Regions from separate parts of the Ferdinandcohnia sp. FSL W7-1320 genome, predicted to be linked through region 1. Evidence: riboswitches for the same ligand, from Rfam matches in the RefSeq annotation. Region 1 holds a riboswitch; the other holds the start of a gene.

Region 1 (15,694 bases):
CCAAGATGGAATAACAGATCCTTTGAATTCTTCTTCAACGAATTTAGCAATTTCCTCACTGCGATAAATATCCGCTAATTTCGTTAAAACTTCATCATCTTTGTTTTCAGTTCTTACTGCAGCATGGTTCACATATGGAGAATCCTTAGGTTCAATAAATATGGCATCCTCGGATGGTGTAAAACCTGCTTCAATAGCAAAGTTCGTATTTATAGCTGCTGCATCAAGTTCTTCCAGTTGACGTGCGATTTGTGCAGAGTCAAGTTCAATGAACTCATAATTATTTTTATTTTCCACAATATCCTTTACAGTTGAATTGATTCCGGTATCTGGATTCAGCTTAATAAATCCAGCTTTTTCAAATAGAAGTAGTGCACGTCCGCTGTTTGTAGGGTCACTAGGTAATCCAATTTTAGCACCGTCTTTTAGCTCTGAAACATCCTTCACCTTTAATGAATAAACACCCATTGGGAATGTAACAGTATCAAACGATTTTATAAGGTCCAAATTACGGTCTTCTTTAAATGCATTAAAGTACGGCTCAGTTTGGAAGATATTTAAATCAAGCTCTTCTTCATCCAAAGCAATATTTGGCATAACATAATCGGTAAAGACTTTTATTTCAATATTTAGGTTTTCTTTTTCAGCAAGTTCTTTTACCTTTTCAAGAATTTGTTCGTGAGGGCCTGCAGTTACACCAATAACCAGCTTTTCGTCACTATATAAACCTTCTGCTTTTTCGTCCTTTGAACCACTTGAACTACTTTCACCGCAGGCTGCAAGAACCGAGATAATTAAAACTAATAAACTAGCAAATAACCACTTTTTCATGTTTATTCCTCTTTTCGTATTATGTTAATATTATGGCTTGTATTTATGCTTATTCTGTTTCTATCAATTGACTCTAGAGAAAGTAAGATTTTCCACCTTACTTATAGCTGATAATAGTGCATCCTTTGAAATAGTTATATCCATAAAATGAATAGATTCTTGTGGGAGAGTTGCCTTTTTAATTATTGCTTCCAAAAGAGTTTTGTTTTCCGGATCAATATTTAAGTCTTTTAAATTTACTGGAAGTCCCCATTCATGATAATAGCTTGATAGTCTTAAAAGCTCTTGTTCTTTATTTTCTAGAGCTAACTGGACCAGAGTTCCATATGCAACAAGCTCACCATGTAAAAAGTTTTTGGCTTGGTTTGCTTCAGTAAGGCCATTATGAATGGAATGTGCTCCTGCTACTCTTCCTGCCTTTCCACCGAAGCCGCCGACCATACCGCCAGTCATAATAATGGCCTCAATTACTCTAACCAGTTCATCAGAGACACTTCCTTCAGAGGTAGATTGGATAGCTGCTGTGGCATCCTGTAGTAGAACATCTCTGCAAATAGATGCTGAGAACCTTGAAACCTTTAGCCAAACCGGTAGCTCTTGATTTTTGAAAAACGCAGAAATTAATGCCTCTGCTTCGTAATACTTCGCTAGTGTATCACCAATTCCTGCTCGTAGGTACTTTACTGGAGCTAAGGCAATAACAGCAGGCTCAATAAGTACTAAGGTATTGGCAAGAGGGAATTCAGTGTAGTGTGTAAAAACTCCATTTTGGTCATAAAAGACACTAAGTGGAGTCCATGCCGCACATGTAGATGCAATGCTTGGAATCAATATTGATTTTATACCTGCATTAATTGCTGAAGCCTTCGCAGTGTCTAGTGCAGTTCCGCCTCCGATGCCAATAACTGCATCAACTGAGTTTACTGATAGCTGATTAGAAATACTTTCAACCTTTTCTAAAGTGCAGTGACCCTCAATGAAAGTAAAGCTCGAAATAGGGGAATTGGTTATTTTCTCAGGCAAATAGGTGGATACTGCATTCCAGGCCTTCTTACCGCATACTATATGAATTTTTTGAACCTTTAACTCAGATAAAAGGGGTTCTAGTTCCTTAAGGATCCCTTCACCAATTCTAAAATGACCGGGTGCTCCTTTTACTGTTTGTGTTGACATATAATTCATCCCTCCATTCTTTTAAGTAATTTACCAGATAATAAAAAATGCCTCTCATAAAGAGAGGCATGGATATACTTTAGAAGTAGCACCTCTCTCATTTTTCAAAATACATTGTATTTTGCAGGATTTAGCACCTGTTCATGTCTTCGTTTAACATGAATGGTTGCCGGGCTTCACAGGGCCAGTCCCTCAGCCGCTCTTAATAAGAGATTGTTATGAAATTTATTATTTTGATATTAAACTTGTTTAAAAGGTAAGTCAATCTTTTTTTTCTAAATTGTCAAAACTCCAATTGACTACCCCATTTTTAAGTAGTAGGGTAATTACAATAAATATGGAAAGAAGGCTTTATACAATGAATATATCAAAAGTTAAAGATGCGTACATAGAGAATATTGTGAAGGATGAATATTTTCCGGTCTCCTATGTGGAATTAGAGGAGGAGGCAAAAAAGAAAATGTCTGCTGGAGGCTTTGGGTATGTTCGTTCAGGAGCAGGTGGCGAAGTGACATTGAGGCAAAACCAAGAATCATTTAACAAGTATTCCATAGTACCAAGGATTTTACGGGATGTATCAAATATTGATACAAGCATCACCTTGTTCGGAAAAACATACCCCCATCCTTTTTTACTTGCCCCGGTTGGAATGTTAAAGCTGGCACATGAAGAGGCAGAATTGGCAGTGTCAAAAGCAGCCGCTGCTTGTCATGTGCCTTTTGTCCAAAGCACTGTTTCAAGCTATTCGATTGAAGATGTAGCAAAGGTATCCGGTAGTAGCTCAAAATGGTTTCAACTTTATTGGTCAAATAATAAGGAGATTTCCTTTAATATGGTTAAACGAGCAGAGGAGGCGGGTTACGAAGCAATTGTTTTAACTGTTGATACAGTTATGATGGGCTGGAGAGAAGAAGATATGAAGAATCGTTTTTCACCATTAAAGCTTGGGGTAGGGAAAGCGAATTATGAACAGGATTCGGTATTCTTATCCTCTTTAGATAGTCAAGATTTAGAGTCTATTATTCAAGGAATCTTAGATAATATTCACCATCCTTCACTTAACTGGACTCATGTCGCTGATTTAAAGGAACGGACCTCATTGCCAATTTTAATAAAGGGGATTCTTAGTTCGGATGATGCTAGACTTGCGGTTAAGAATGGTGTAGATGGAGTTATTGTTTCCAATCATGGAGGTAGGCAGCTTGATGGTGTCATTTCAGCCATTGATGCATTGCCACTTATAGTGGAAGAGGTAAAGGGTGAAATTCCTGTCTTATTTGATAGTGGGATTCGACGAGGTTCTGATATTGTTAAGGCACTTGCGTTAGGGGCGGATGCGGTCTTTATTGGCAGACCGTTTGTATATGGACTTGCAGCTGCAGGACAGAAAGGTGTAGAGAAGGTGCTTGGCAACTTTATTCAAGATACAAAGGTTTCCATCGCATTGGCTGGTGCATCTAGTGTAAAAGACCTTAAAACACTCAGACTAATTAAATCATAATTTGGGTTTGTCTAATATATTTATAGTTTTGTCCGATATCATCAACATTTTGTTTATATCCAAAAATTGAATTAGTTAGAATGCCTTCCGAGCGAATCGGAAGGCTTTTAATATGGCTTGAAAATTGGTTATCTATATTTTTACTAAATTTAATACATTTTATCTTTCAATGATTAGGAAATTTGTAATGGTAACTAATGCTCATGTATTTTTACCTATATAAAAAAGGGATGGGTGTTTTTATGGAGTAATTTTAGAAATAATGGAAAAAGCTTCTATAAAATAAAAAATCACTGATGGGGGAGGTTATCACCCCTATTTTAATAGAAAAAGCAGCTAATAGAAGATAGTAAATACGGACCTTTTATTTTGTAAGTGTTTTCATTAACTTTGTAGGGAGGCATAGAACAGAGGGCATGTTTTAAGCTTCGTTAGATAGAAAAATGAAATGGAAAGGGAGAGATGGAATATGTTTGAAAAAAAGCAGTGTTTCTGGATGGGTATTTTTTTCTGCTTGTGTATTATGATTTTGGCACCAAGTGCAACCTTTGCTAAACAGCCGGAATCATCCTATTGGTATCCGGAACAACTATTAGACTGGGCACCAGATAAGGATCAAGATGCTATTTATAACCGTAGCCAGACTCCATTAGCAGAGCGGGAGGTACTTTATAAAGTAAATGAAAATGCACAGTCAGAAGCAAAATTAGTTGCTTTATCTGCCCTTAACCCTACCACTAGCGGGGTTCCTTCTCAGGGAGGAGAAGACTTTTTTGCCAATACATTTAGTTATTGGCAATATGTAGATCTTATGGTGTATTGGGCAGGTTCTTCAGGGGAAGGAATTATTGTTCCACCAAGTGTAGATGTAACGGATGCTGCTCATAAAAACGGTGTACCTATTTTAGGAAACGTTTTCTTCCCACCTATTGTCTACGGTGGCAAGGAGGAATGGGTGAACCAAATGCTGACCCAGCGGGAAGATGGTTCTTTTCCAGCGGCAGATAAACTATTAGAGGTAGCGAACTATTATGGATTTGATGGTTGGTTTATTAATCAGGAAACAGATGTCAAAGATGTAGAAGTGGCACAAAAAATGCAAAAGTTCCTTGTTTATTTGCAGAAGCATAAGCAGGAAGACATGCATATCATGTGGTATGATTCAATGACAAAAGACGGGAATATCGATTGGCAAAATGCATTGACAGATAAAAACAGTAGCTTTTTACAGGACGGAAAGAAGCGGGTATCCGACAGTATGTTTTTGAACTTTTGGTGGCGGGACCAACAATCATCCTTTAATAAAGCACAGGAAATAGGAAGAAGCCCTTATGATTTATTTACTGGAATCGATGTAGAAGCAAATGGAACAAGTACAAAGGTTCCTTGGCAGGGAATCTTTCCTGAAGGCAAAACACCACTAACATCTTTAGGAATTTACCGCCCAGATTGGGCCTTTAAGACATCCGAAAGTATTGAACAGTTCTATCAAAAGGAAAATGAGTTTTGGGTTGGTGAGTCTAGTAATCCTACAACCACAGCTAACAATGGCTCATGGAAAGGGATTGCTCACTATTTCACAGCCAAAACAGTCATTAAGGAATTACCTTTTGTCACACATTTTAATACTGGTAGCGGAAAGTTTTTCGCAGTTGATGGAAATAAGGTAAGTAACCAATCCTGGAATAATCGTAGTCTACAAGATATCCTGCCAACCTGGCGTTGGATAAAAGAGGGCGGACAAGCAATTGATGTTGGTTTTGATTGGGAAATCGCTTATAACGGGGGAAGTTCATTAAAGCTTTCAGGTGCTATTGATAAAAGCAATCCTACTCATATTAAGCTTTATAAAACCAATCTACCGATTCAAAAAGATACGGAAATCGCTCTAACCTACAAAACAGATATGAAAAAACCTAATATGAAAATAGGAGTCAGCTTCGTTGACAATCCTGACCAGTTTACATTTTTCGATATTAAAAAACAAAGTCATAATCAGTGGATGACTGAAACGATAAAGTTGAAAAAGCACAAAGGTCATAATATCGCAGCTATCTCACTTTTAGTTGACGGTAACGAGAATGTGGAATACTTTACAACGAATATTGGAGAAATTAAAGTTTATAACAAAAAGGACAAACAACATATTTACTCCCCGGAACAAAGCAAAATTAATGAGATCAGCTTTAACAAGGGAATCTATTCTGATATCTCACTTGCTTGGGAGCCGTCTGATTCCGATATTAGTCATTACGAAATTTATCGAGTATTACCAAACAATCAAAAGCAGTTAGTCGGCACAACGCCAAACCATGTGTATTTTCTTTCTAATCTTAAACGAAATGGAAAAGAAAATAGCACAACCTTAGAGATTGTTACCGTAAACAAGGAATTTAATCGAAGTGAGCCAAACACGGTTACGTTTGAATGGCCACCATATCCAAAGCCAGAAGCAGACTTTTCTGCGGAAAAAACCATTGCAGGGCCAGGGGAGGATATCCAATTTTTCAATGCTTCAACAGAAGTTACAGAAGAAGTTGAGTGGCATTTTGAAGGAGGTACACCTTCCGTCAGCCACGAGGAAAATCCGGTTGTAACCTATGTTGAAGAGGGCGTATACCCCGTTACCTTGGTTGCGAGGAACAGCGAGGGAGAAAGTGTTCTGACTAAAGAGGCGATGATAACCATTTCCGAAGCAGCTAAGGATATTGAAAATGTTGCTCTAAACAAAACTGCTACCGCAAGTGGTCAGTGTGCAGCGACGGAAGCTGCAAGCTACGCAGTTGATGGCAAAATAACGGACAACAGTAAGTGGTGTGCCCTAGGTGAAGCACCACATTGGTTAAAGGTTGATCTAGGTAATCAATATGCGCTATCAAAGTTCGTCGTGCGTCATGCACAGGCCGGTGGGGAGCCACAAGCATTCAACACACAGGCATTTCGAATTGAGGCCAGCACGGACGGTGAACATTGGATAGAAGTTATTAAGGTAACGGATAATACAGCGGGTGTTTCAGAACACAGTATATCATTAACAAATGCTCGTTACGTACGATTGTGGACTGACAAACCAACTCAAGGCAGTGACCAGGCTGCAAGAATTTTTGAATTTGAGGTCCATGGATTCTTAAATCGGTAGTTTCCTAAGGAGGCAAGAGATATCCCTTGCTTCCTATAAATCAATAAAAGTATAGTCTACTTTAACTATAATTATCTGATTATTATAATTGATTTGGTTTTCTAACTATGTAAAAACTGTACTTAATAAAGAGGAGGATCAGTATGAGGAGAAGAAGTAGGTTTTACAGTCGTATTTTGACTATAACTGTAGCTTTTATGTTATTTAGTTCGATTGCTGCCACAGGCGTAAAAGCTGACGTTAATGGGGATGGAACAGATGCGGTGAATGAGAATTATATGGACAAGCTTAGTCTGAAGCCTCTTGCACCTGCATTCAGAGTGGATACACTTTTGGAGTGGTCTCCTGAAACGGATCCTGATGCGGAATTGAACCGAGCAAGTGTCCCCTTAAATCAGGAAAGATTTAAAGGAGAGCAAGTAAATCCTCTTGCTAACCCAGAGGCAGGAATAACCTCCGCAGCAATTACAACATGGAATCACGATGAAGCGAGTTCCGTCGGAGGTAATGAGTTTAACGTATACGCTTTTGACAACTGGCAACTTCTTGATTCTTATATTTACTGGTCCGGAACGAATGAGGGAATCTTCGCCATCCCAACACCGGATATTGTTGATGCTGCTCACCGCAATGGGGTACCTGTCTATGCAACACTTGGTTTCCCGTGGGGCCAGTCAGAAGAAGGGGTCAAAGAAATAGAAAAATTCACCAAACAGGCTGCAGATGGAAGTTTTCCGGTTGCGGACAAGATGATTGAGGTGGCAGAATACTTTGGATTTGATGGTTATTTCTTTAATCAGGAAACCTATGGTGTTAGTAAGGAAACGGCTGTACGTATGAATGAAATGATGCATTATATCAAACGAAATTCAAAACTACATATTAGTTGGTATGATGCTCAAGACAACGATGGAAAGATTAACTATCAGGATTCCATCAACAGCAAAAATGACATGTATGTGAAACCAGCAGATGATGGGGTATACGCAGTCGATGAATTCTTTTTAAACTACAACTGGAATACCAGTAAGATTAACACAACAGTTGAAACGATGAATAGTCATAATCGTAACCCTTTTGATGCTTATGCAGGTTTTGAGGTTCAACAAAACTCCTATAACACAAGTGTTAATACGGATGCTCTTTTGGGTGAAAATAAACAGCCAAAGGTATCTATAGCTTTATATACACCGAACTCAACAATGGGATTGGCGGAAAATCCTGCCGACTTCCATGAGAAGGAAAAATATTTCTGGACAGGACCGCAGGGTGATCCTACACTTGCAGATGATTCTTCCAAGTGGAAGGGTATGGCCCGATTTGTGACAGATTCATCTGTCATTCAAAATATGCCGTTTATTACGAACTTTAATAGCGGTCATGGAAAACAATATTTTGTAGATGGGGAAAAAGCTAGTATTCTAGAATGGAATAACCGGTCTATCCAGGATATAATGCCAACCTGGCGTTGGTGGATTCGTGGTGAAGGAAGTAAGTTGAATGTCACTTATGACTTTGATAAAGCATATAACGGTGGAAATTCACTAAAATTCAGCGGTGATCTTGATGCAGGTTCTGTCAACGACACGATGCTTTACAGTACAAAACTTCCAATTACAGATTCAACTAAGATTCGCCTAGTTTATCAAAATCAATTAGGTGCTGATGTTCAGCTTGGTGTGGCATATAGTGAAGATTATTCAGAGGATAAGATGAAGTACTATTCGCTTCCAGAGTCAGGGGAGGGTTGGCAAACAACCGTAGTGGATTTAGGAGAGGATACTGGGAAGACAGCTTATGCGCTTAGTCTTAAGGTAAGTAACACTAATAAGCTTGAGAACTATTCACTTCATTTAGGGCAATTATCCGTATTTGATGGAAAAGCTGAGGCTATTTCCAAGCCTAACAATGTTAAAATTCTTGAAAAGCTAACGAAGACAGCGTTTGAAGCGGAAGCCCGTCTAAGTTGGTCCGCTAAAGAAAACGTATTGCATTATGAGGTTTACCAAGAAAATGCCGATGGGGTGGAAACACTTTTAGGAGTTACACCGAATAATTACTTCTATACACCAAATATCACCCGGACTGCCAAAAACGCATCTAGTGACAACATTACATCCTTAAAAGTTGTCCCAGTCAATCAGGATTATGTTCGTGGAGAAGGTACAATTGTTGCTTTTGATTGGGGTATGGGTACTGATGCTACGGAGATTGAGAATAATCCAACCTCACCTAATGTGGCTCTTAATGCTAAGGTGACATCTGTCTCATTTGAAAACTCCGCAGAGCCTGCCTCCAAAGTATTAGACGGAACAGCGATCGGTAATAGTAAATGGGCAGCAACAAATAAGAAAAGTGGTTACATGACTATTGATATTGGTGAAGAGAAAACAATCCGTCGTTGGCGTGTTGAACATGCCGAATATGGTGGGGAAGCAAGTAATATGAATACTGTTGATTTTGAGTTGCTTTACAAGGATGAAAACGGGGAATGGGTCGGAGCGAAAAGGATTACAAATAATACCAAAGCTGTGACTGATATTATATTAGACGAGCCTATTACAGCAAGTGAATTCAAACTGCAAGTTTATAATAGCGGAACATCCCCTTGGGGTGCTATTCGTATCTATGAATGGCAGATGTTTGAAAGTGCTGCTTTGCCAAGAACGGAAAATATAATGATGCATTTTGTAAATGCAGAAAATAACTTGGGTGCAAAAGACAAGGTAACGATTGAAAGAGTGAAGAAAGGACAAACAGTTCGATTATACAAATCCCTTGATGCAAAAGATGTTTTGATAGAAATGATTGCAGAACAAGATGGAACGATGACGCTTGAAGGGTTAGATTTTGGCGTTGAAGCAGGAAGAATCTATTACACTGTTCAGCAACAGGATGAAAGAGAGAGTCTAAGGTATAGTGTGGCTTACTTGAATGAAAAGGTAACAGAAGTTGTACGTCAAATAAACAATTTACCAAAGCTTGATGAATTAACACTTGATGACAAGAAGGTCGTAAATGAGTGCAAGGTTGCCTATAACAAGCTTCATCCAACATTAAGGAAACAGGTTACAAATTATGACCGCCTCGTTATGGCGATGGAGCGAATTCAGGAGTTAAAGAAGGACTTCAACAACGGGAATAAAAAGAACGGATAAAAAAGAAAGGGGCCATTCTTCATTGTGATAAAGCAAAGGGGAATGCCTCTTTTGGATTTTCTTTAGAATTAGTGAATTATATATATGATTTGCTGGTATTCTATTGCTTCATAGTGCCAGTTTTTTTATTGTTAAAATGAAGTGAAACTTTATTTTTAAATAATGATAGCGTTTTCTATCGCTGATATAAAAGAAAGTGGGTAAGGAAAAGTCTATGAATAAAACAGCACATATTATTTCTCACTCCCATTGGGACAGGGAATGGTATTTACCTTTTGAAAAACACCGCTATTACTATATTCAATTAATGAACAATCTAATTGAACAGTTCAAAAAGGACGGAAATGATTTTCAATCGTTCCATCTTGATGGACAAACTGTTCTTTTGGAGGATTATTTTGCTATACACCCAGAGAATCGTGACATTGTGAAACAAATGATTAAAGAGAAAAAACTGCATATTGGTCCTTGGTATGTACTGCAGGATGCATTTTTAACGAGCTCTGAGGCGAACGTAAGGAATCTTCAAATTGGCTTGAACGACACGAAAATCTATGGTCCTGCCGCAAAAATTGGTTATTTCCCTGATACATTTGGTATATACGGTCAGGCGCCGCAGCTGTTAAAACAAGCGGGGATTGATACAGCTGCGTTTGGTAGGGGAGTTAAACCAACTGGATTTAATAATACTGTATCTGACACACTAAACTTTGAATCTCCTTATTCAGAGATGCTTTGGGAATCCCCAGACGGATCTAGTGTTTTAGGAATATTATTTGCGAATTGGTATTCAAATGGAAATGAAATACCGGTGGATGAGGAAGAAGCAAAGGCATTTTGGGATCAAAAGCTTCAAGATGCTGAGAAATACGCCTCAACGAATCAATTGTTATTTATGAACGGCTGTGACCATCAGCCACTTCAAAAAACAATACCAGAGGCAATTGAAACTGCAACGACCCTTTATCCAGACTATCAATTTAAACATTCTAGTTTTGAAGAATATACAGAGGAATTAAAAGCATCACTTCCCGACCAGCTACAGGTCATTAAAGGGGAACTACGCAATCAGAGAACGGATGGATGGTCGACTCTTGTCAACACTGCATCAAGTCGAATTTATCTAAAACAGTGGAATAACCTTTGTCAGACCCTGTTGGAAAAAATCGCCGAACCTTTGGCTACTATGCAGTATTTAGCGGGTGGAACCTATCCACGGGAATATATTCGTTTTATGTGGAAATCACTTATGAAAAACCATCCGCATGACAGCATTTGCGGTTGTAGTGTCGATGAGGTTCACCGTGAAATGGTCACCCGTTTTGAGACGGTTTCCCAAATGGGGGATGTATTTGTTAAGGAAAAAGCAGGAGAACTAGCTGAATCTATTGATACATCACAGGCGCCTGCGGGAGGAATACCACTTGTTGTCATGAATACAACTGGCTGGGAAAAGAATGAAGTTGTTACAAAAGTAGTTGATCTTGAAAAAGTGTATTTCTCACAAATGCATTTTGAAGAAATACCGGACTATTTGCAGAAAAAGGAAACACCAGGATATAAATTATTGGATGATGAAGGCAATGATGTTGAGTTAATGTTAGGAAACTTAAATATCGAATTTGACTATGACTTACCAAATGATCGTTTCCGTCAGCCGTTCTTTGCTAAACGTGCAGAGCTATCATTCTTTGCAGAGGGAATACCTTCCTTTGGATATAAAACATTCTACATTGTGCCAACTGAAACCCAAGAGCAGAAACATGACGAAGAAACGAAGAATACCGGTGAGATGCATAACACCGTATTCAAAATGGAAAATGAATATGTTCATATGCATTTCCATGAAGACGGCACCTATGACTTAACACATAAGAAAACGGGAGAAAGATTTTACCGACTAGGAATCTATGAAGATACTGGGGATGTAGGCAACGAATACATGTATAAAGAGGCTGAGAATCATGCTCCTATCACAACAAAAGGAGTTCCAGCAGTATTTAACCTGATTGAAAAAGATAATCTAAGAACAGTCCTTGAATTTACGCACACATTATCGATTCCGGTTTCTGCTGATGATTACTTAGCTAGTGAAAGACATAAGTTGATTTGGCATAAAGAAAGAAAAGCAGGCAGATCAGCTGAAATGACAAGTTTAACACTTCGAACTGTTGTCACACTTGAAAAAGGAATGAAGGGTCCATCCTTTAAGCTTATGATTGATAATCAAGCAACTGATCACCGCTTACGTGTCCTTTTCCCTACAGGACTAAAAACAGAAACACATATGGTCGACAGCATTTTTGAAATTGCAACGCGCCCGAATACACCGGAGAAAGAATGGGAAAATCCAAGCTTTTGTCACCATCAGCAGCGATTCAGTAGTTTAGCAGATGACAAAATGGGCTTAACGATTGCAACAGATGGTCTGCAAGAATACGAGATCCTACAAGAGACCGGCACAATTGCTGTAACCGTACTTCGTTCAGTAGCGGAACTTGGGGACTGGGGCTACTTCCCGACACCTGAAGCACAATGCCTTGGTATGCAAACAGCAGAGTGGCAGGTACTACCGCATGAAAAAGATGTCATTCATTCACAAGCATATGTAGATGCTTACCAATATAAAGTACCACTTGTGATTGTTCAGACAACTATTCATGAAGGGAGATTGCAGAACACACATAAATTTGTAAACACAAAATCTAACGGTCTTGTATGGTCATCAATGAAAGTGGCTGAAGATCATGGTGATGTCATAATCCGCTGGTATAACCCTTCTGAAGCAAAGGATAGCTTGAAGGTCACTATAGGGGATTATGAATCTTATAAAAGTACAATTCTAGAGGAAAAAACAAATCAAAAAGAGGATGTTTATAACGTAGGAAAATATGAAATTATTTCACTTGGTTTCATTAAAAAAAGATAGGAGTAAGAACAATGACTTTAGTAATTCCCAATTCAATGCAAAAGTTAATTAACCATGTAAAAGAATTCTTTCCTGGTGATGAAAAGTTACAGCATATGTTTGAGCAATGTTTTATTAATACGTATACGACTACACTGAAAAAAAAGGAAGATGGAAAAACGTTTGTAATTACCGGAGATATTCCGGCGATGTGGCTACGTGATTCTGCTGCCCAGGTTCGCCCTTATCTTCTAGCTGCCGAAGAGGATGAAGAAATGGCAGATTTACTTGAAGGGGTAATTCGCCAACAGTTTGCATTTATCTTGCATGATCCGTATGCGAATGCCTTTAACGAAAGTGCAAATGGAAAAGGACACCAATCAGATTTGACAGATATGACACCACATATTTGGGAGCGGAAATATGAAGTTGATTCATTGTGTTATCCAGTCCAGCTTGCCTACCTATTTTGGAAGTCAACAGGTCGGACAACTTTTATCAAGGAAACATTCCAACAGGTGATTGAAACGATTATTCATGTATGGAAGACTGAGCAGGATCATGAAAATCTTTCTCCTTATCAGTTTGAGCGTGAAGATGTCCGCCAATCTGATACGTTAACTCGTGATGGAAAAGGTGGACGTGTTGTCACAACAGGAATGACATGGAGTGCTTTCCGTCCAAGTGATGATGCATGCACATACGGATACCTTGTACCAGCCAATATGTTTGCTGTTGTTGTTTTGGGATATGCTGCTGAAATCTGCGATGAAGTCCTAAATAATGATGTATTAAAAGAAGAATGCGTGGAGCTTCGTGATGAAATTCAAAAAGGGATAGAGGGATATGCGAAGCTTGATCACCCAGTTCACGGAGAGATGTATGTTTATGAAACAGATGGAGAAGGTCGTTGTAACCTAATGGACGATGCGAACGTTCCAAGCCTATTGTCTGCTCCTTATTTAGGGTATCTTCCATACAATGACACGACCTATTTAAATACACGTCAATTTCTGTTAAGTAGGGATAATCCCTATTATTATGAAGGAAAATATGCAAACGGAATTGGAAGTCCACATACACCTGACCATTATATTTGGCATATTGCCCTAGCAATTCAAGGAATGACCACAACTAGCGAAGAGGAAAAACAGCAAATTTTGACTTATTTTAAGAATACAGACGGTGGAACTAATTATATGCACGAAGGCTTTAACGCCGATTGCCCAGAAGAGTTTACGAGAGATTGGTTTGCCTGGGCAAACACGATGTTCAGTGAATTCGTATTAAGTTTAACTGGAAAAGCCGTTAAAGGAAGTCCACTTCATCAGCAATTAATCAAAAACAACAGCAACAAAGCCTAGAAATCGGGTTAGTAGCTAGAAAGAGGGATGACGTAATGGAAAAAACTCCATGGATGATTGTTGTTTGTGAATGGATATGGAGAGTTATCCTGGCCAATCTGTGTTGGTTTGCTTTTACCATTCTGGGATTAGGAGTTTTTGGTTTTTTTCCAGCATCAGTTGCTCTGTTTACCATTGTTCGGAAATGGATGAAAAAGGATACAGATTTTCCTGTATTGAAAACGTTTAAACAAGTTTATTTTAAAGAATGGAAGAGAAGTAATGGAATCGGCCTTGTATTTTATAGTATCGGCCTGTTCCTTTTTATTGACATCCGTATTGCAGAACAATTCATGTCAGGTGTGTTTGCTAGTTTCCTTTTAGTTATCTTATATGTATTAGTATTTGTGTTATTAATAGCAGTTGGATACTTCTTTGCAACCTACGTTCATTATGAACTATCAACAAAGGGATATATTAAACAGTCGTTTCTGCTGACATTGACCGGTTTACCATACACCATATTGATTGTGACCGGTTTAATATTCATAGGCTACACTATTAATCTATATCTCGGTCTAATACCGTTTGTTTCCGTAGTAGCACCTGCTTACTTGATGATGAGAGTCAGCCTCTATCGATTTATTTCTTTAGAAAAACGGGCACTGCAGCAATAACTATTCTGGATTTGGTAAAACAGGGGGATTTGATATGGAACTGAATTTAAAGGGAGACCTTTTTTCCGTTATAGATGGAATTGAACTTATAGCAAAATATTTAGATGTTGAACTTTCTTCAGAGGGCTACCCAATTCAAGTAAAGAATCAGAAAGGTATGTTAAGGGTTGCGAATAATGAAGGCCAAGGAGAAATTACTTTTGATAAGCCGGTTCACTTTTTTCGTGCATTAGGATTATGGCTTGAACATTATGGCAAAAACAACGTATTTGAAATAGCAGAGGATCCGCAGTTTGAAATGAGCGGTGTTATGCTAGATGCCTCTAGAAATGCCGTGCCTACGGTAGCCGATGTAAAAAGGCTACTCAGAAGAATGGCTGTCATAGGCTTAGATACATTAATGCTTTATACGGAGGATACGTATGAGGTAGAGGAACATCCATACTTTGGGTATATGCGGGGTCGATATAGCGCTGAGGAATTAAAATCATGTGATGAATATGCAGGTAAATTAGGTATCGAGATGATTCCATGTATTCAAACACTGGGGCATCTACGGGAAGCGCTTAAGTGGAATTATGCTTCTGGATTTAGAGATACAGACGATATTCTTTTAGTTGATCAGCCTGAGACTTATGAATTCTTAGAGAATTGTATTAGAGCTGCTTCAGAATCTTTCAAGACTAAGCGTATTCATATTGGTATGGATGAGACCTTTCAGCTTGGCTTAGGTAAGTATTTAGAAAAACACGGCTATGAGAATCATATCGATATCATGAACCGACACCTCCAAAAGGTAGTTTCTATTACTGAAAAATATGGATTCAAACCAATGATTTGGAGCGATATGTATTTCCCTTTGTTTTCCAAAGACAGCAAATATCAGGATGAGTTTGGTCAAATTCGAAAGGATATTCTTGATTCTATTCCTGAGGTTGAACTTGTTTATTGGAATTATTATCGC
Region 2 (15,694 bases), 5.1 Mb from region 1:
ATGAAACCTCCATTGTCACATGGGATACATCTTTATCTACCATTTGCCCCAAGTAAAACTGTAAATCAAGGGATTCAGGAGTTGTAAGCTCAGAAGGAATCGCAAAATCGTCAATCTTAATGGATACTGTACCAATAAGACCTGTTCTGTACCCTTCTTCCTCTAGAATTGCATTCGTCATAAACGATGTTGTGGTTTTCCCATTCGTAGCTGTAATCCCAATCATATTCATTTTTTCAGATGGCTTCCCATAAAATTCTGCTGCAAGTCGCGCTAGTGCAATACGGCTGTTTTTTACCACGATTTGAGGAATCTCTAATCCTTCTTGCACATCCTCAACAACACAAGCCACTGCACCATTTGAAATTGCCTGCGATAAGTATTTATGGCCATCCGTTTTATAGCCTTTTATACATACAAAAAGATGTCCGTCCTTCACCTTTCCAGAATGATATGATAGCCCACTAATTTCAATATCCTTATCATCAATGGTTTTTTGAACCTCAATTGCTGTTAGAAGCTCATGTAATTTTACCATTTTGTTCCCTCTTTTCTTAACGTTTCTTTTAGATTTGATGTTTTGGAAGTGCGATAAACAACATTAATTACGTTTCTTCCCCGAAATCATTTTTACAAATGAGAAAAACGGCTTTGGATCATTCCAGTCCCAAATTGCGTAGGCCTTTGGTTTAAAATAAGAACGAATGACCTCGCCAAGTGAAAGCTGACCTGTTTTTAAATATCCCTTCACGGCATAAAAATCCTCATAGGCATACCAAAATACTTGATTCGTATCATGCTTAAGGCCCTTTGGAGGAAGTGGGTTACCCGTAAGCTCTCGATATGTAATGTATGGGAAGTTAAAACCAACCTTATTTAATAACACATTAAAATTGGTAATCCTCACATTTAATTCAATTAAATAATATTGTCCAGTTTCGGCATCCTTTTTAAACTCAATTTCTACAAACCCTTTATAGCCAATCGCTTCTAAAAAGCGTGAGCCTATTTCAAAGAGCTCAGGAACATAGCGTTGCCCCGTATACACAGAAGCCCCAAAATTGATCGGATATTGGCGAAACTTTTGAGCAGTCACCCAATGAGTAACCTTCGCGTCCTGATTTAAATATGCATCAAAGGTATACATATGATCATCAAATCCTGGAATGATTCGCTGAACAATTACCTCTTGTTTTGCTTCTTTTGCCTTTTTGAGCGCTTCGTCTAACTCCTCGCGATTGTTGACGATAAATAATTTTTTACGAAAGATCGAAACAAAGGTTGGTGAATCGGTTGGCTTCACCACACAAGGATATTTTAACGTCTCCTCAATTTTTTCATAGAAATTTTCTTCATTTACACGAACTGTCTCAGGAACAAGCATTCCATGTTCAGTTGCTAACTGATGAAGGAGTTGTTTATCCATTGTTTTCGTATAAAGACCCTGCTCCGTTTGCGGGATTAGATAATACTCTTTTAATTCATTTAAATATTGGTCAATGACTTCCACATAGTTGTCATGACAAGGAATAAGAACAGGCTTTGCTGTTTGCTTTCTTGCATATTCTTTTAAAAAGGAAATAAAGCCTTCTGTGTCTTTTCGGTAATGTGGTGCAATAATATGCTCCGTACAATATTTTGAATCTGCACCATACGTATTTTCATATGAATAATCGACTGCAACCGTATGTATACCTTGCCTGCCTAAACACCTTATTGTGCTTAACCCTATATAGTAATTGCAACCTAAAATGACTGCTTTATTAGTATTCATTTAATATCGATCTCCCTAGTATCTATATCACATTACATTTTATTAGCAAAAATTGTTTGAATAAGTTTTTTCGACAATTATCCCATTCTCCATATTGACACAGAATAATGGGTCTTTCAAGATGAAAAACACCTTTATCCCGCTTGTTATCGAGCTGTAACATAAATGAAAAAAAGAAACAAAAAATAGAGTACAATATATATGATTTCGTACTCTTTACCCATTTTTCGACTTTTTTCCTCATTCTTTATTTTTAATAGATTTATCATCTTTGTTCTATTATATACGATTGGCTAAATGAACTTTGTTATGACTTAATCGGAAAGCGAAATTCTCGGTCGCTCTGTCCCGAACTATCGTGAACCCGCTCAACATATTGAATTTCTGTATCCGACATTAATAATACGGTTGAACTTCTTGTCCCATACCCATTTGTTTGAATAAATAATGAAGAAAGAATCCGTTCCCACTCAAGGGACACCCCAGTTTTGGGTAGAAGGTTGTCGTTTGGCCGGTCTGTGTTCTGAAGGAGCTGGAATAGATTTTCCACTAAATCTTCTCCCATAATAATCTTTGAAAGTTCCTCTTTCCCTTTTTGTACTTTTGGCCAATTTGTATCAAGCAAATGGTTGCTAAGCCCGTGGATACCTGGTTGGAACTTTTCCAATCTTTTTCCGACATTTGAGTAATAATATAAATGCTGTGGGTCACCTGCTAAAAGATTATAACCAGGATACTGAGAGTTCGTCTCTTCCAACTGCTTCATATACTCAGCAATATCGCCTTTATGGAGGAGAGCCTCTTTTACGATTGCTCCTCTAGACCTTTTACCTACTGAGACTTCACTTGGATCTCGATAATTCGTGATGGCTGCGAAACGCCCGGTTTTGGTGACCCCCATCCAGGTTCCCATTTTTTCAAGATCTCTTCCAGCCAACAGAGCAGGCTCATCCTCCCAAAAATGAATCGGAGCCGTTGGCCGTTGAAGAAACTCATCTCGGTTGGCCGCAACAATTAATTTATAAATCGGATGCGCCTGATAGGCAAACAAAATTAAACACAATTTACCCACCGCCCTTTTTCACAAATTATAACATTTATGTGGTCACCTTGTGCGATATCAGACTTTTATTCACAAAAAATGTTTCTACCTTTGTTTGACTGTTATCGTATAGGAAAGCGTAAGACTGAAGGGTAAATTGACATTTTCTTTTACACTCAATTCTTAGGATAAAACGCGATTTGAACTTATAGCTCAAATAAAAGTACTCGGTGTGTTCGAATGATGGAGTGTTTGGGGCTCGGATGACTGTCACAACCTCTTGCGAATTGCTATCAACTGGGATTTCGGACTCGGATGACTGGAACCGGTCGCCCTTGTGTCCGAATGTATGGGGGATTCGGACTCTCACGACAGAAACCTTTAACCTCGTATCCGAATATATAGCTGATTCAGACTCAACCAACTGAAACCGGTGGACCTGTGTCAGAATGTACGCGAGATTCGGACTCTCACAACCGAAACCTTCAACCTTTGTGTCCAAATGTATACCTGATTCTGAACTATATCTTTCCTTGTATAAAGAAAACAGCGTGAGTACAATCTCACGCTGTTTTCTCTAATATACCTCTATAACTATAACGCCTTACCTTACTACTTCCTTTTCAACTTCTCGTGCTTTTAGCTCTCTTCTTAAAATTTTTCCGCTAATCTTTGTTTTCGGCAGTTCATCCAATACTTCAATTTCCCTTGGAGCGGAATGTGCTGCAAGATGTTGTTTAACAAACACGCGAATATCCTCTAGTAAGTCTTTCGTTGGGCTGTAACCGTTTTTTAGAACGATAAAGGCCTTTACGATTTCCCCTCTTATTGGGTCTGGCTTTCCGATGACACCTGCCTCAGCAACCGCTTGATGTTCAATTAGCTTACTTTCGACTTCAAAAGGTCCGATTCGCTCTCCAGAAGAATTAATCATATCATCGCTTCGCCCTTGGAAAAACACATAGCCATCCTCATCTAAAATAGCCAAGTCACCTGATACATACCAACCATTTACAAAATATGAATGATACTTTTCTTCATTTTTCCAAACTTCTCTCATGATTGATGGCCAAGATGCCTTAATGCCAAGATGACCTACCTGACCATTTGGGAGCGGATTTCCGTCATCGTCGATTATGGCAACTTTGATACCTGGAAAAGGTCTCCCCATTGAGCCCGTTTTTATAACCTCTGATGGAAGATTGACGATCAATTGTCCGCCCGTTTCTGTCATCCACCAAGTATCATGGATTCTTTTTCCCAAAGCTTCAATCCCCCAGGTAATAACCTCAGGATTTAACGGCTCTCCAACACTTAAAATATGCCGTAAAGAGCGTAAATCGTATTCGTTTAATACTTCATTTCCTTCTGCCTTTAACATCCTGAATGCTGTAGGTGCACTATACCAAACCGTTACTCCTGTTTTTTCAATTGTTGAATACCAGGAATCTGCATTAAATCTCCCACCGTTAACGACAATTGTGGCACGATTTAGCCAAGGAGCAAAGATTCCGTACACCGTTCCTGTTACCCAGCCGGGGTGTGCGGTACACCAATAAATATCGTCCTCTTTCAAATCAAGGACCCATTTTCCCGTTTGGTACTGTTGAATCATCGCGCGATGTGCATGCACAATTCCCTTTGGTTTCCCGGTTGACCCACTTGTATAGTGAATATTGAGGCGATCTTCAAGCTCCAACCATTCAATCACTCTATTCTCACTTTTCGTTTCAGCTAATGCCTCTACAAGTGAGATTTCATCTTCCTTACACTTTTCTGATCCCTCCGTAATAAACACGGTTTCGAGTGAAGGCAATTCTTGTTTTGGGACCCTTTTTACCAACTCCGAGTCAGTGATTAAAAAACGACCCTCACAGTCTGAAATGCGATCCCTTACCGCATCCTCCATAAATGCTTCAAAAAGCGGTCCTGCAACGGCTCCGATTTTAACTGCTGCAATCATCGCAATATACATTTCCGGGTTTTTCGGCAAAAAGATAAAGACAATATCGCCCTTTTTAACCCCGTATTTTCTTAACACCGACGCTAAGTGGTCCGATTTTTCTTTGATATCTTTAAATGTAAAAATTTGTTCTTCTGCTTCATTAATGTAGTGAAGGGCAACTTTGTCTCCATACCCATCGTCGACATGCCGGTCAATACATTCATACGCCATATTGACTTGCCCAGTTTGATACCAACTAAACTCCTTTTCAACTTCCTCCCATGAAAAGTCTTGGTATACCTGATCATAGTTTTGTAGATTATAGGTACCTTCAAAAGGTCTTATCGCACCTAATTGTGTGGTTGTCAATTCCACTCTCTCCTTTCTTTAACTTAGTAGAGACAATATTTCCGCCTTCAATTGTGCCAACTTTATATCACCACGAGATCTGGGCTTTGGATCATCAATGTGAATCGTTTGATAGATTTCACCCGGCTGCCCTTTTAAAATAACAATTCGGTCGCATAAATAAAGTGCTTCATCGATATCGTGAGTAACGACGAGCATCGTTGATTTGTATTTCTCCCATATTGTCAGCAACAAATCTTGCAACTGCATTTTCGTAAATGCATCAAGCGCACTAAATGGTTCATCTAATAGCAAAACTTGAGGTGCTGTGATAAGTGCACGAGCAATCGATACTCTTTGTGCCATCCCACCGGAGATATCCTTTGGATAATGATTTTCAAATCCTTGCAATCCTACTAACTTTACATATTCCTGGGCTTTTTCACTTTTCTTACTATCATTCTTTAAACCAAACGAGATATTTTCTAATACTGTCAACCATGGCATTAAACGTGATTCTTGAAAAATAACGCCCACCTTTTCATGAACGGACTTAATGATGTCCCCGCTTATTTTCACCGTACCTGTATAATCCGAATCTAATCCAGATAAGACACGTAATAAGGTGCTCTTTCCACACCCACTCGTACCTAGTACTCCCACAATTTCACCTTGTTTTGTTTCAAGATTTATATTTTTAAACCCTGTCGTACCATTCGAAAAGGTTCTAGAGACATTTTGAACTGCCAGCATCTAATTCATCCTTTCAGGTCTACTTCACAAAGCTATCCTGCCAGTGAAGAGTTTTTTCCTCTGTTTTCTTCAAAATGGAATCTGTTATTTTACCTAAAATCGCAAATAGTACGATGCTTGCGATGACCGTCTCAGGAGAATAGGAGTTTTGGCCAACAACAAGCAAATATCCAATCCCCTGACTAGCACCCATTAATTCAGCTGCAACGACAAACATCCAACCTAGCCCAAGCCCACTTCGGATTCCAACTAGAAAAGAAGGAAGGGATGCAGGCAATATTACCTTTCTAATTAACTCAAACGATGAAAAATTATAGATTTTCCCTACCTCAATCAACTTTCGGTCAACACCCTGTATGCCTGACACGATGTTTAAATAAACCGGAAAAAATACCCCAACCGCAATTAGTGTAATTTTTGATGGTTCTGCAATCCCCATCCACAAGATAAAAAGAGGTACCCAAGCAAGGGACGGAATCGAACGGAAAGCCTGAATCATCGGGTCTAGTAACTGTTCAGCAATTCTAAAATAGCCGACCAATGAACCAAATATAACAGCAGCAACTACCCCAATGAGAAACCCAAAAAAGATGCGATATAACGTAATCCCAATATGGCCCCACAGACTTCCATCTCCAGCAAATTCAATTATTTTCGCAAGGATAACCGTTGGTGCCGGCATAAGATGACCTTCAAGGACACCAATATGGCTTAAATATTGCCAAACCACGATTAAAATAGCCGGGATGATACTCCCAAGTAGAACTACTTTTAGACTTCCTGATAATACAAACTCACGCTTTGATTTCACCTTAATTTGTCTAGTCAACGCTCCGCCTTTTGTGCTCATTTTACCGTCTCCTATCACGAGGAAGTGCCGTTTTAAAAGAGGCACAATCCCTATTGTTTAATTACGTTTTCCGCAAACGTAGGATTAATCAATTCCTGAACCAGTTGATCCAATTTAACATCTTTTCCGATGATTTCCTGCGCTTGAAGCACCTTACCTGCTTCGGTTAATGCCTCAATTTGTATTTCACCAGGAACAGGATTAGAAAAATCATTTCGTTCATTTAATTGTTTATTAGCAACTTCAATATCAATATTTGCGGACTTTGCCAAAATTTCCGCTGTTTCCTCTGGATTTTCTAAAACCCATTTACGAGCCTTTTCGTAGACCTCAATGACTTTTTCTACGTACTTGGGATATTTTTCCGCAAACTCAGAACGCACATTTAAGGTTCCATACGTATTAAAATCTGCATTGCGGTAAAAAAGGTTCGCATCCGTTTCTAATTCAACTCTTGCCATATGAGGATCTAACCCCGACCATGCATCCACCTGACCAGAAGATAACGCGGCCGCTCCATCTCCATGCTGGAGGTTAACGATTTCAACATCTGATGGACTTAACCCTTCCTCATTAAGGGCGCGTAATAGGAAAATATATGGGTCTGTTCCGATAGTTGCAGCAACCTTTTTTCCTTTTAAATCACTTATATTTTGAATCTTTGAATCTTTATTTGCGACCAATGCTGTCCACTCTGGCTTCGAGTAAATATACACCGATTCAATTGGAGCACCCTTTGCTTTTGCCATTAGAGCCGCTGCGCCTGCAGATGAACTGAAATCCGCACTTCCACTATTTAAAAATTCCAATGCTTTATTACTTCCTTGACTTAGAACAAATTCAACCTTAATTCCCTCTTCTTTGAATGCTTCTTCAGCCCACCCAAACTCTTTTAACACAAGACTCGTAGGCGAATAAAAAGCATAATCTAATGTGATTTTTTTAGGTTTTTCACTTCCTTGACTCGCTTTACTTGTGCTATTCGAACAACCTGCAATTCCAATCAACAGTAATACAGCAATAAAAATAACGCTTATTTTCTTCATGTCTGTACCTCCAGTATTTTTATAGGAAAACTAGGAATAGTACTAATACAACTTCTAACTTGCATATCCTAACGATGAAAAAAGCCCCCTTCTAGTAAGAAGAGGGCTTTTTTCCTCCTCTTATCTTTCAGGTAATTTTACCTGATGGAATTAGCACCTTTTCAAGAATAATCTTGAAGGTTGCCGGGTTTCGTAGGGCCATGTCCCTCCACCGCTCTGGATAAGAGTCCTTTATTAAATTAATACGTTCTAGTTTTACTTTATAAATGGATTATAGAGTGTAAAATACCCAAAGTCAAACACTTTTTGAAAAATTTTCCCTTATTAAAATTTTCGGTGATTATAATCATTCCCTATACAAAACGTTAACTTTGAGACTATAAATACAATCAAAAAACATTTGTGTCATATTTGTGAAGCCCATTGCTTTAATTGAAAATCCATTGTATATTAAGAGTGTAGAAAGTTAGTGAAAAACTTCACAAACTAACTACCCAAGCTGGCAGCTAAAACGATCATATTTTTTTATAACAACTTGTGAATAGTTTCACAATATAAAATAAAAGGGGAGATTAAGATGAGAACATTCTTAAAAGGACCTAAAATGGCAGTTATTTGGACAGTATTACGTGTATGGTTAGGTATTCAATGGCTAGAAGCTGGTTTTCATAAATTGACTGGAGGATTTGACGCAGGTGGATTCCTCCAAGGAGCACTTGCAAAGGCTGGTGGCGAACACCCAGCAGTGGCAGGTTGGTATGCAACATTCCTAGAAGGCTTTGCCGTTCCAAACGTTGATATAATTAACGTACTCATTCCATGGGGAGAAGTTCTAGTTGGACTTGGATTAATCTTAGGTGCTGCAACAATCCCAGCATTAATTGCAGGGGCATTCATGAACCTAAACTTCTTACTTGCTGGAACAGTTAGCACAAACCCAGTACTTTACACATTAGCAGTTATTCTCTTATTCGCAGGCGCTGCAACATACTACTACGGTGTAGATAGATTTGCAGTACCATTCTTAACAAAACGAATTCATGTGAAAAAAGATACTAAAACAGCAACAACCACTGCATAACTAAAAAAAGGAGTTCTACCCGATTTTGGGAGAACTCCTTTTATATTCTACTCATCATCAATCTCGCCGTCACCGATTTCATCTTCCTCTTCAATCTCTTCAATTTCCTCGCCTTCCTCAGGTCTTTCGTCATCCCCACAACCCGCTAAGAAAAACATCGGAAATGCTAATAATAACAGCATGAATAAGCGTTTTATTTGGTTCATTACTTAACCTCCTCGTATAGTAAGTTTATAGTCCTCTTTCGAGGTAATTTCCAATTAAAATATTGTTCTTTGATAATTCTATAGATGTTAGTTCAGATAGTGGGGGGCTAGCCCCCCACCATCTGAAAAAGTTTTCCAAAGGGTGGACTTTTCGTGATGTCCCTAGATAATGGTCTTAGGATCGTTTGGGGGATTTCTATCATCTCCTGTAGCTTTGACTACTACAAAAGTCTGTCTCCCCAGTCCTTGTTCGAACTTCTAACCCGCAGGCTGTTCCCTTTGGCAGCCCATGCTGGAAGTTGCAGCTTCCAGGCAGCTCATGGACCAAAGTGAGTTCTAATACGCGAGGGTGATTGACCGACAAGTACACTGGGGATATCCCGAAGAGTCCTTCCCTTGATCCTAGATTGAAAGGAGGTTAGCCACCATGAAATTATTTGTTGGAATAGACGTTAGCTCTCAAGATATGAAAGCTTGTGTCATGAATTTTGAAGGAAAAGCATTAACTGCTCTCACTGTTGACAACAATTTGACAGGGGCATCTTATCTGAAAGATCTGATTGTCAAGATAGCCCAAAGTAACTCAATTTCCGAGATTCAAATCGGGATGGAGGCCACTTCAGTCTATAGTTGGCATCCTGCTATGTTTTTTCACGAGGATGAATCTCTTAAAGAATTTAAAACAACAGTCTTTACTATTAATCCAAAACTAATTAAAAAATTTAAAGAGTCATATGTTGACCTGGATAAAACAGACCAAGTCGATGCTTGGATTATTGCAGATCGCTTACGGTTTGGACGTCTTCCACTAACGGCGGTCATGCAGGAACAATTTATTGCTCTTCAAAGGTTGACAAGAATGAGATATCATCTCGTTCATAACCTAACGCGAGAAAAGCAATATTTTCTGCAACACTTATTTTATAAGTGTAGTTCCTTTACGACTGAAGTGGATAGTTCGGTTTTTGGAAATGCCATGTTAGAGCTATTTCTTGAACAATATAGCTTAGATGAAATTAGCTCAATGGATCTTCAAGAACTTGCGAATTATCTTCAAGATAAGGGCAAAAATCGCTTTACTGACGCCGAGTGTGTGGCGAAATCCATTCAAAAGGCTGCGAGATCTTCCTACCGATTATCAAAGTGTGTGGAAGATTCTATCGACCTATTATTAGGGACTTCAATAGAGTCCATCCGTAGTATAACTAAACAGATTAAAGAACTTGACAAAGCCATCCAAAAGCTTCTAGAAGGTATCCCTAATACCTTACAGACGATTCCAGGAATAGGCCCAGTCTATACCGCTGGTATTTTAGCCGAAATTGGACAAATTGATCGCTTTGATAACCAAGCTTCCATTGCCAAATATAGTGGACTTACATGGTCCAAGCATCAATCAGGCAAGTTCCAAGCTGAGGAAACCAAAATGATACGTTCAGGAAATAGATTTCTTCGTTATTACCTTGTTGAAGCTGCCAACTCGGTTCAACGAAATGAACCTGAATTTCGGGCATACTACCTGAAAAAATATCGTGAGGTTCCTAAGCATCAACACAAAAGAGCACTCGTCTTAACGGCAAGAAAACTTGTGCGGTTGGTCGATGCGCTGCTACGCAACGATCAAGTCTACACGCCAAGAAGGAAGGTGAATAACTAAAGGATAAAACATCCTAAATCCTTCAATGTTTTCCAGTAAATGGTTTAATATCTTACTGGGTTTCTTAAGTATTGTCTTTTTTAGGTATTGGTTGGCTTACAATTTCCAATTCCTTAGATTTTGGTACTTGACATATTACCGCAGGACTTTTATCTATACTTTCCAATCAATAGCGAAATATGTAAACTAGAAATGGGTAACAGTAATAATATTCCTATATTAAAACTTGGAGGTTTAACACAATGCGAAAAATAAAACTCGGCACTAGTTCACTAGAGGTTCCTGTTATAGCAGTAGGGTGTATGAGAATCAACTCATTAGAAAAGCCTGAGGCGGAAGCGTTTGTACAAACGGCATTAGAAAACGGAGCAAACTTTTTTGACCATGCCGATATTTACGGAAGTGGCACTTGTGAAGAAATCTTTGCAGATGCGATACATATGAACGATGACGTGAGGGAGAAAATCATTCTTCAATCCAAATGTGGCATTCGAAAAGGAATGTTTGACTTTTCAAAAGAACATATACTTAATTCCGTAGATGGAATCTTAAAACGTCTTAAAACGGACTATCTTGATGTTTTACTTTTACATCGTCCAGATGCCCTTGTTGAGCCTGAAGAGGTTGCAGAGGCATTTGATGTGTTGGAATCATCAGGGAAGGTTCGTCATTTTGGAGTCTCTAACCAAAAGCCGATGCAAATACAGTTATTAAAAAAATATGTAAAGCAGCCAATTGTTGCAAATCAGCTACAATTAAGTATCCCCAATGCCCACATGATTGCAAGTGGTGTTACAACTAATATGCAAATTGATCAATCCATTAACCGTGATGGAGATGTCCTTGATTTTTGCCGATTGAATGACATTACCATTCAACCATGGTCACCTTTTCAATATGGTTATTTTGAAGGACCTTTTCTCGGTAATGAAAAATGTCCAGAATTAAATCAAAAAATTGATGAAATTGCTGAAAAATACGGCGTATCCAATACAACTATTGCAATTGCGTGGCTATTACGTCATCCAGCAAACATGCAGCCGGTAATTGGAACCATGAATATCGAGCGATTAAAGGATTCCGTGAAAGCAAGTGAAGTCCAGTTATCCCGCGAAGATTGGTACAGCATTTTTCAAGCGGCTGGTTATCTACTTCCGTAAATAACAAAGCTTCGCTCACGCCCGTATATTGGCGATAAGCAAAGATTAGCGCTGACAGAAGGCGTCCTTTGCTTTCAAAGGTGATTGGCTTGTGACCTAGAGCCGATGGTGCCTGAGCTAGACAAAGCAGGCAAGGGTAAAATTTTTTCGGTTGTGTCTGAGGTTTAGGTAGCTTTGGACAGGCTAAGGTAAAATTTACTCGGTTGTGTCTGAAGTTCAGGTTTCTTCAGACTTATAATGGCAAAGCCTACGCGGTTGAGAACGAAGTTGAGGTATCTTCGGACAGGTAATGGCAAAACTTGCCCGGTCGTGTCCGAAGTTCGGTTATCTTCGGACAAGCTAAGGCAATATCTACACAGTTGTGCCCGAAGTCGAGGTAGCTTCGTACTTGCAATAGCTAATTTTGAGGGGGTGTGTCCGAAAGTCTGTGTGTCTTCGGACTACTAAGATAAAATCTACGTGGTTGTGTCCGAAGTTCAGGTGACTTCGGACAGGCATAGGTAAAATCTGCGCGGTTGTGTCTGTAGTTTAGGTAGCTTCGGACTGGCTAAAGTAAAATTTACTCGGTTGTGTCTGAAGTTCAGGTTTCTTCAGACTTATAATGGCAAAACCTACTCGGTTGAGAACGAAGTTGAGGTATCTTCGGACAGGCAATAGCAAAACTTGCCCGGTTGTGTCCGAAGTCCAGGTATCTTCGGACAAGCTAAGGCAATATCTACACAGTTGTGCCCGAAGTTCAGGTTTCTTCAGACATACAAAGGCAAAATCTACTCGGTTGTGTCTGAAGTTCAGGTATCTTCAGATTTATAATGGCAAAACCTACGCGGTTGAGAACGAAGTTGAGGTATCTTCGGACAGGCAATAGCAAAACTTGCCCGGTTGTGTCCGAAGTTCAGTTATCTTCGGACAAGCTAAGGCAATATCTACACAGTTGTGCCCGAAGTTCAGGTTTCTTCAGACATACAAAGGCAAAATCTACTCGGTTGTGTCTGAAGTTCAGGTATCTTCAGATTTATAATGGCAAAACCTACGCGGTTGTGTCCGAAGTCGAGGTATCTTCAGACTTACAATGCCAAAACCTACTCAGTTGTGTCCGAAGTCGAGGTAGCTTCGGACTTGCAATAGCAAAATCTACTCGGTTTTGTCCGAAGTTCACGTAGCTTCGGACTTACAATGGCAAAATCTACTCGATTGTGTCCGAAGTCGAGGTATCTTCAGACATACAATGGCAAAATCTACTCGGTTGTGTCCGAAGTTCAGGTATCTTCAGACTTACAATGGCAAAACCTACTCAGTTGTGTCCGAAGTCGAGGTATCTTCAGACTTACAATGCCAAAACCTACTCAGTTGTGTCCGAAGTCGAGGTAGCTTCGGACTTGCAATAGCAAAATCTACTCGGTTGTGTCCGAAGTCCAGCTAGCTTCGGACATACAAAGGCAAAATCTGCGCGGTTGTGTCCGAAGTCCAGCTAGCTTCGGACATACAAAGGCAAAATCTGCGCGGTTGTGTCCGAAGTTGAGATGGCTTCGGACTTACAAAGGCAAGATCTGCGCGGTTGTGTCCGAAGTCCAGTTATCTTCGGACATACAATGGCAAAATCTACTCAGTTGTGTCCGAAGTCGAGGTAGCTTCGGACTTGCAATGGCAAAATCTACTCGGTTGTGTCCGAAGTTCACGTAGCTTTGGACATACAAAGGCAAAATCTACTCGGTTGTGTCCGAAGTCGAGGTAGCTTCAGACATACAATGCCAAAACCTACTCAGTTGTGTCCGAGGTCGAAGTAGCTTTGAACATACAAAAACAATATCTGCACGATTGTTAATTTTAAACGATCAACCAAAATAAAAGCGTGAATTCATATGTGAATTCACGCTAAAATTTATTATTATTTACTACTTTTCACCTGAAAACCAGTTACTCTAAAGCGTCTTTTTAATTTTCAGTAAATCCTGTCGCAATGACCGTCACAATAATTTCATCTTTCAAGTTGTCATTAATGACTGATCCAAAGATCATGTTTAGATCTTCGTGTGTTGCTGATGAAATCACGTCGGCCGCTTCTTGTATTTCGAATAGACTTAAATTTCGTCCGCCTGTAATATTTAAAATGACACCACGTGCACCACTTATGGATGTTTCAAGAAGTGGACTATTGATTGCTTTATTTGCCGCTTCAACTGCACGCCCGTCCCCTTTCGCCATACCGATTCCCATCAAAGCTGTTCCTCTGTGTGACATGACTGTTTTTACATCCGCGAAATCCAGATTAATTAATCCTGGGACCGCAATTAAATCGGAAATCCCTTGTACCCCTCGGAGTAGAACATTGTCTGCTTCGCGGAAGGCTTCAATCATCGGTGTACGCTTATCGACAATCTCCAATAGTTTCTCATTAGGAATGATAATTAAGGTGTCAACCGCTTCCTTCATTGCATCGATTCCTGCATCTGCATTAACAGCACGCTTACGACCTTCAAATCGGAATGGTCTTGTTACAACACCTATTGTTAATGAGCCCAGCTTCTTAGCAATTCTTGCAATTTCCGGTGCTGCTCCAGTACCAGTGCCACCGCCCATTCCAGCGGTGACAAAGACCATGTCCGCTCCTCTTAAAGCGTCCTCAATCTCTTTCTTGCTTTCTTCAACGGCTCTCATCCCTATTTCGGGATTGGCACCCGCACCAAGCCCTCGCGTTAAAGATGCACCAATTTGAATGGTGATTTCTGCTTTTGATTGATTAAGTGCTTGTCCATCTGTGTTTACTGCTATGAATTCAACACCTTCTACCCCTGCTTCAATCATTCGATTCACGGCATTATTTCCACCACCGCCAACACCTATTACTTTTATTCTTGCAAATTGATCTATGTATGGTTCAAACTCTAGCATGACTTTTTCCTCCTTGCCGCCCATTGCCTTCTTCCTAAGTGAAGACGGTTTTATACTATATACTTCGTAGTACTACTTCGCTTTCTGTCATGAATTTCCTCTAAAAATTAAAAAGAACCTACAAATACCTAAGAAGCATAATATTAGATTTCTTTTACAAACTAATACTAACATGTTATGAAAGGAACGAGCCATGAAAAACAGGATAGCATTTGTATTTGGAGCCTTTTTCTTTATTTTTATCGCATTCCTTCCTACAGATGTAGGAGCAAATAGTACTGAAAACACGTATGTTGTCCAAGCAGGTGATACATTACCTGGGATTGCGAAAAAATTTGAAACCTCTGTAGAAGAATTAAAAATCACCAATGGGATTCAATCAGATTTATTAGTTGTCGGACAGAAGCTATGGGTACCTACATCCTATGAAGTTGTAGCCGGAGATACATTGCAGAATATTTCTTCCAAGTTCCATACATCCCCTGAGCAGATTAAAACGACAAACAAACTTTCAGCTGAAAAAGTCATTCCAGGACAGATTCTCAAAATTGCCCCAAGAAGGATGAATATGCAAGGGGAACACATTTTAATGACAAAAGAAGAATTTAAAGATTGGCTTTTCAACCAGAAGATCAAACGAAAAATAAGCCTTATCCAGCAGCACCACACTTGGGTCCCAGACTATGGTCGGTTTAATGGCTCAAACCATTTTGGGCTATTAACAGGTATGGAAAATTTTCATAAAAATAATATGGGTTGGAAACATATCGCCCAAAATATTACGACTTTTCCTGATGGGAAAGTCGCTGTCTCAAGGCCATTACATATTGTCCCAGAAGGCACAATTGGTAGTAAAGCAAACTCTGTCGGTATTGCAATTGAACACCTTGGAAATTTTGATCTGGGTCATGATGTGATGACGAAGGAACAAAGCGACACAATT

Evidence for each region. A riboswitch is a leader RNA that binds a small molecule or an ion and turns the genes downstream of it on or off. The one in region 1 is predicted to bind S-adenosylmethionine.
Region 2: another riboswitch for S-adenosylmethionine. It lies ahead of NST91_RS25315 (aliphatic sulfonate ABC transporter substrate-binding protein); the one in region 1 lies ahead of NST91_RS01120 (iron-containing alcohol dehydrogenase family protein).

The regions. Positions count from the first base shown of each region.
Region 1 covers NZ_JBBPAM010000001.1:204,585-220,278, forward strand. Annotated here, with positions in the region: gene NST91_RS01115 (MetQ/NlpA family ABC transporter substrate-binding protein) at 1-831, opposite strand, end outside; gene NST91_RS01120 (iron-containing alcohol dehydrogenase family protein) at 895-2,004, opposite strand; SAM riboswitch class I at 2,099-2,216, opposite strand; gene NST91_RS01125 (alpha-hydroxy acid oxidase) at 2,363-3,505, shown strand; gene NST91_RS01130 (endo-beta-N-acetylglucosaminidase) at 3,975-6,644, shown strand; gene NST91_RS01135 (endo-beta-N-acetylglucosaminidase) at 6,788-9,802, shown strand; gene NST91_RS01140 (alpha-mannosidase) at 10,017-12,731, shown strand; gene NST91_RS01145 (glycoside hydrolase family 125 protein) at 12,743-14,074, shown strand; gene NST91_RS01150 (YesL family protein) at 14,110-14,730, shown strand; gene NST91_RS01155 (beta-N-acetylhexosaminidase) at 14,765-15,694, shown strand, end outside.
Region 2 covers NZ_JBBPAM010000001.1:5,294,009-5,309,702, forward strand. Annotated here, with positions in the region: gene NST91_RS25285 (Mur ligase family protein) at 1-538, opposite strand, end outside; gene NST91_RS25290 (carboxylate--amine ligase) at 602-1,774, opposite strand; gene NST91_RS25295 (NRDE family protein) at 2,082-2,837, opposite strand; gene acsA (acetate--CoA ligase) at 3,421-5,130, opposite strand; gene NST91_RS25305 (ABC transporter ATP-binding protein) at 5,149-5,862, opposite strand; gene NST91_RS25310 (ABC transporter permease subunit) at 5,882-6,712, opposite strand; gene NST91_RS25315 (aliphatic sulfonate ABC transporter substrate-binding protein) at 6,763-7,758, opposite strand; SAM riboswitch class I at 7,876-7,985, opposite strand; gene NST91_RS25320 (DoxX family membrane protein) at 8,336-8,839, shown strand; gene NST91_RS25325 (hypothetical protein) at 8,887-9,045, opposite strand; gene NST91_RS25330 (IS110 family RNA-guided transposase) at 9,473-10,702, shown strand; gene NST91_RS25335 (aldo/keto reductase) at 10,945-11,862, shown strand; partial or broken gene ftsZ (cell division protein FtsZ) at 13,798-14,751, opposite strand; gene NST91_RS25345 (LysM peptidoglycan-binding domain-containing protein) at 14,945-15,694, shown strand, end outside.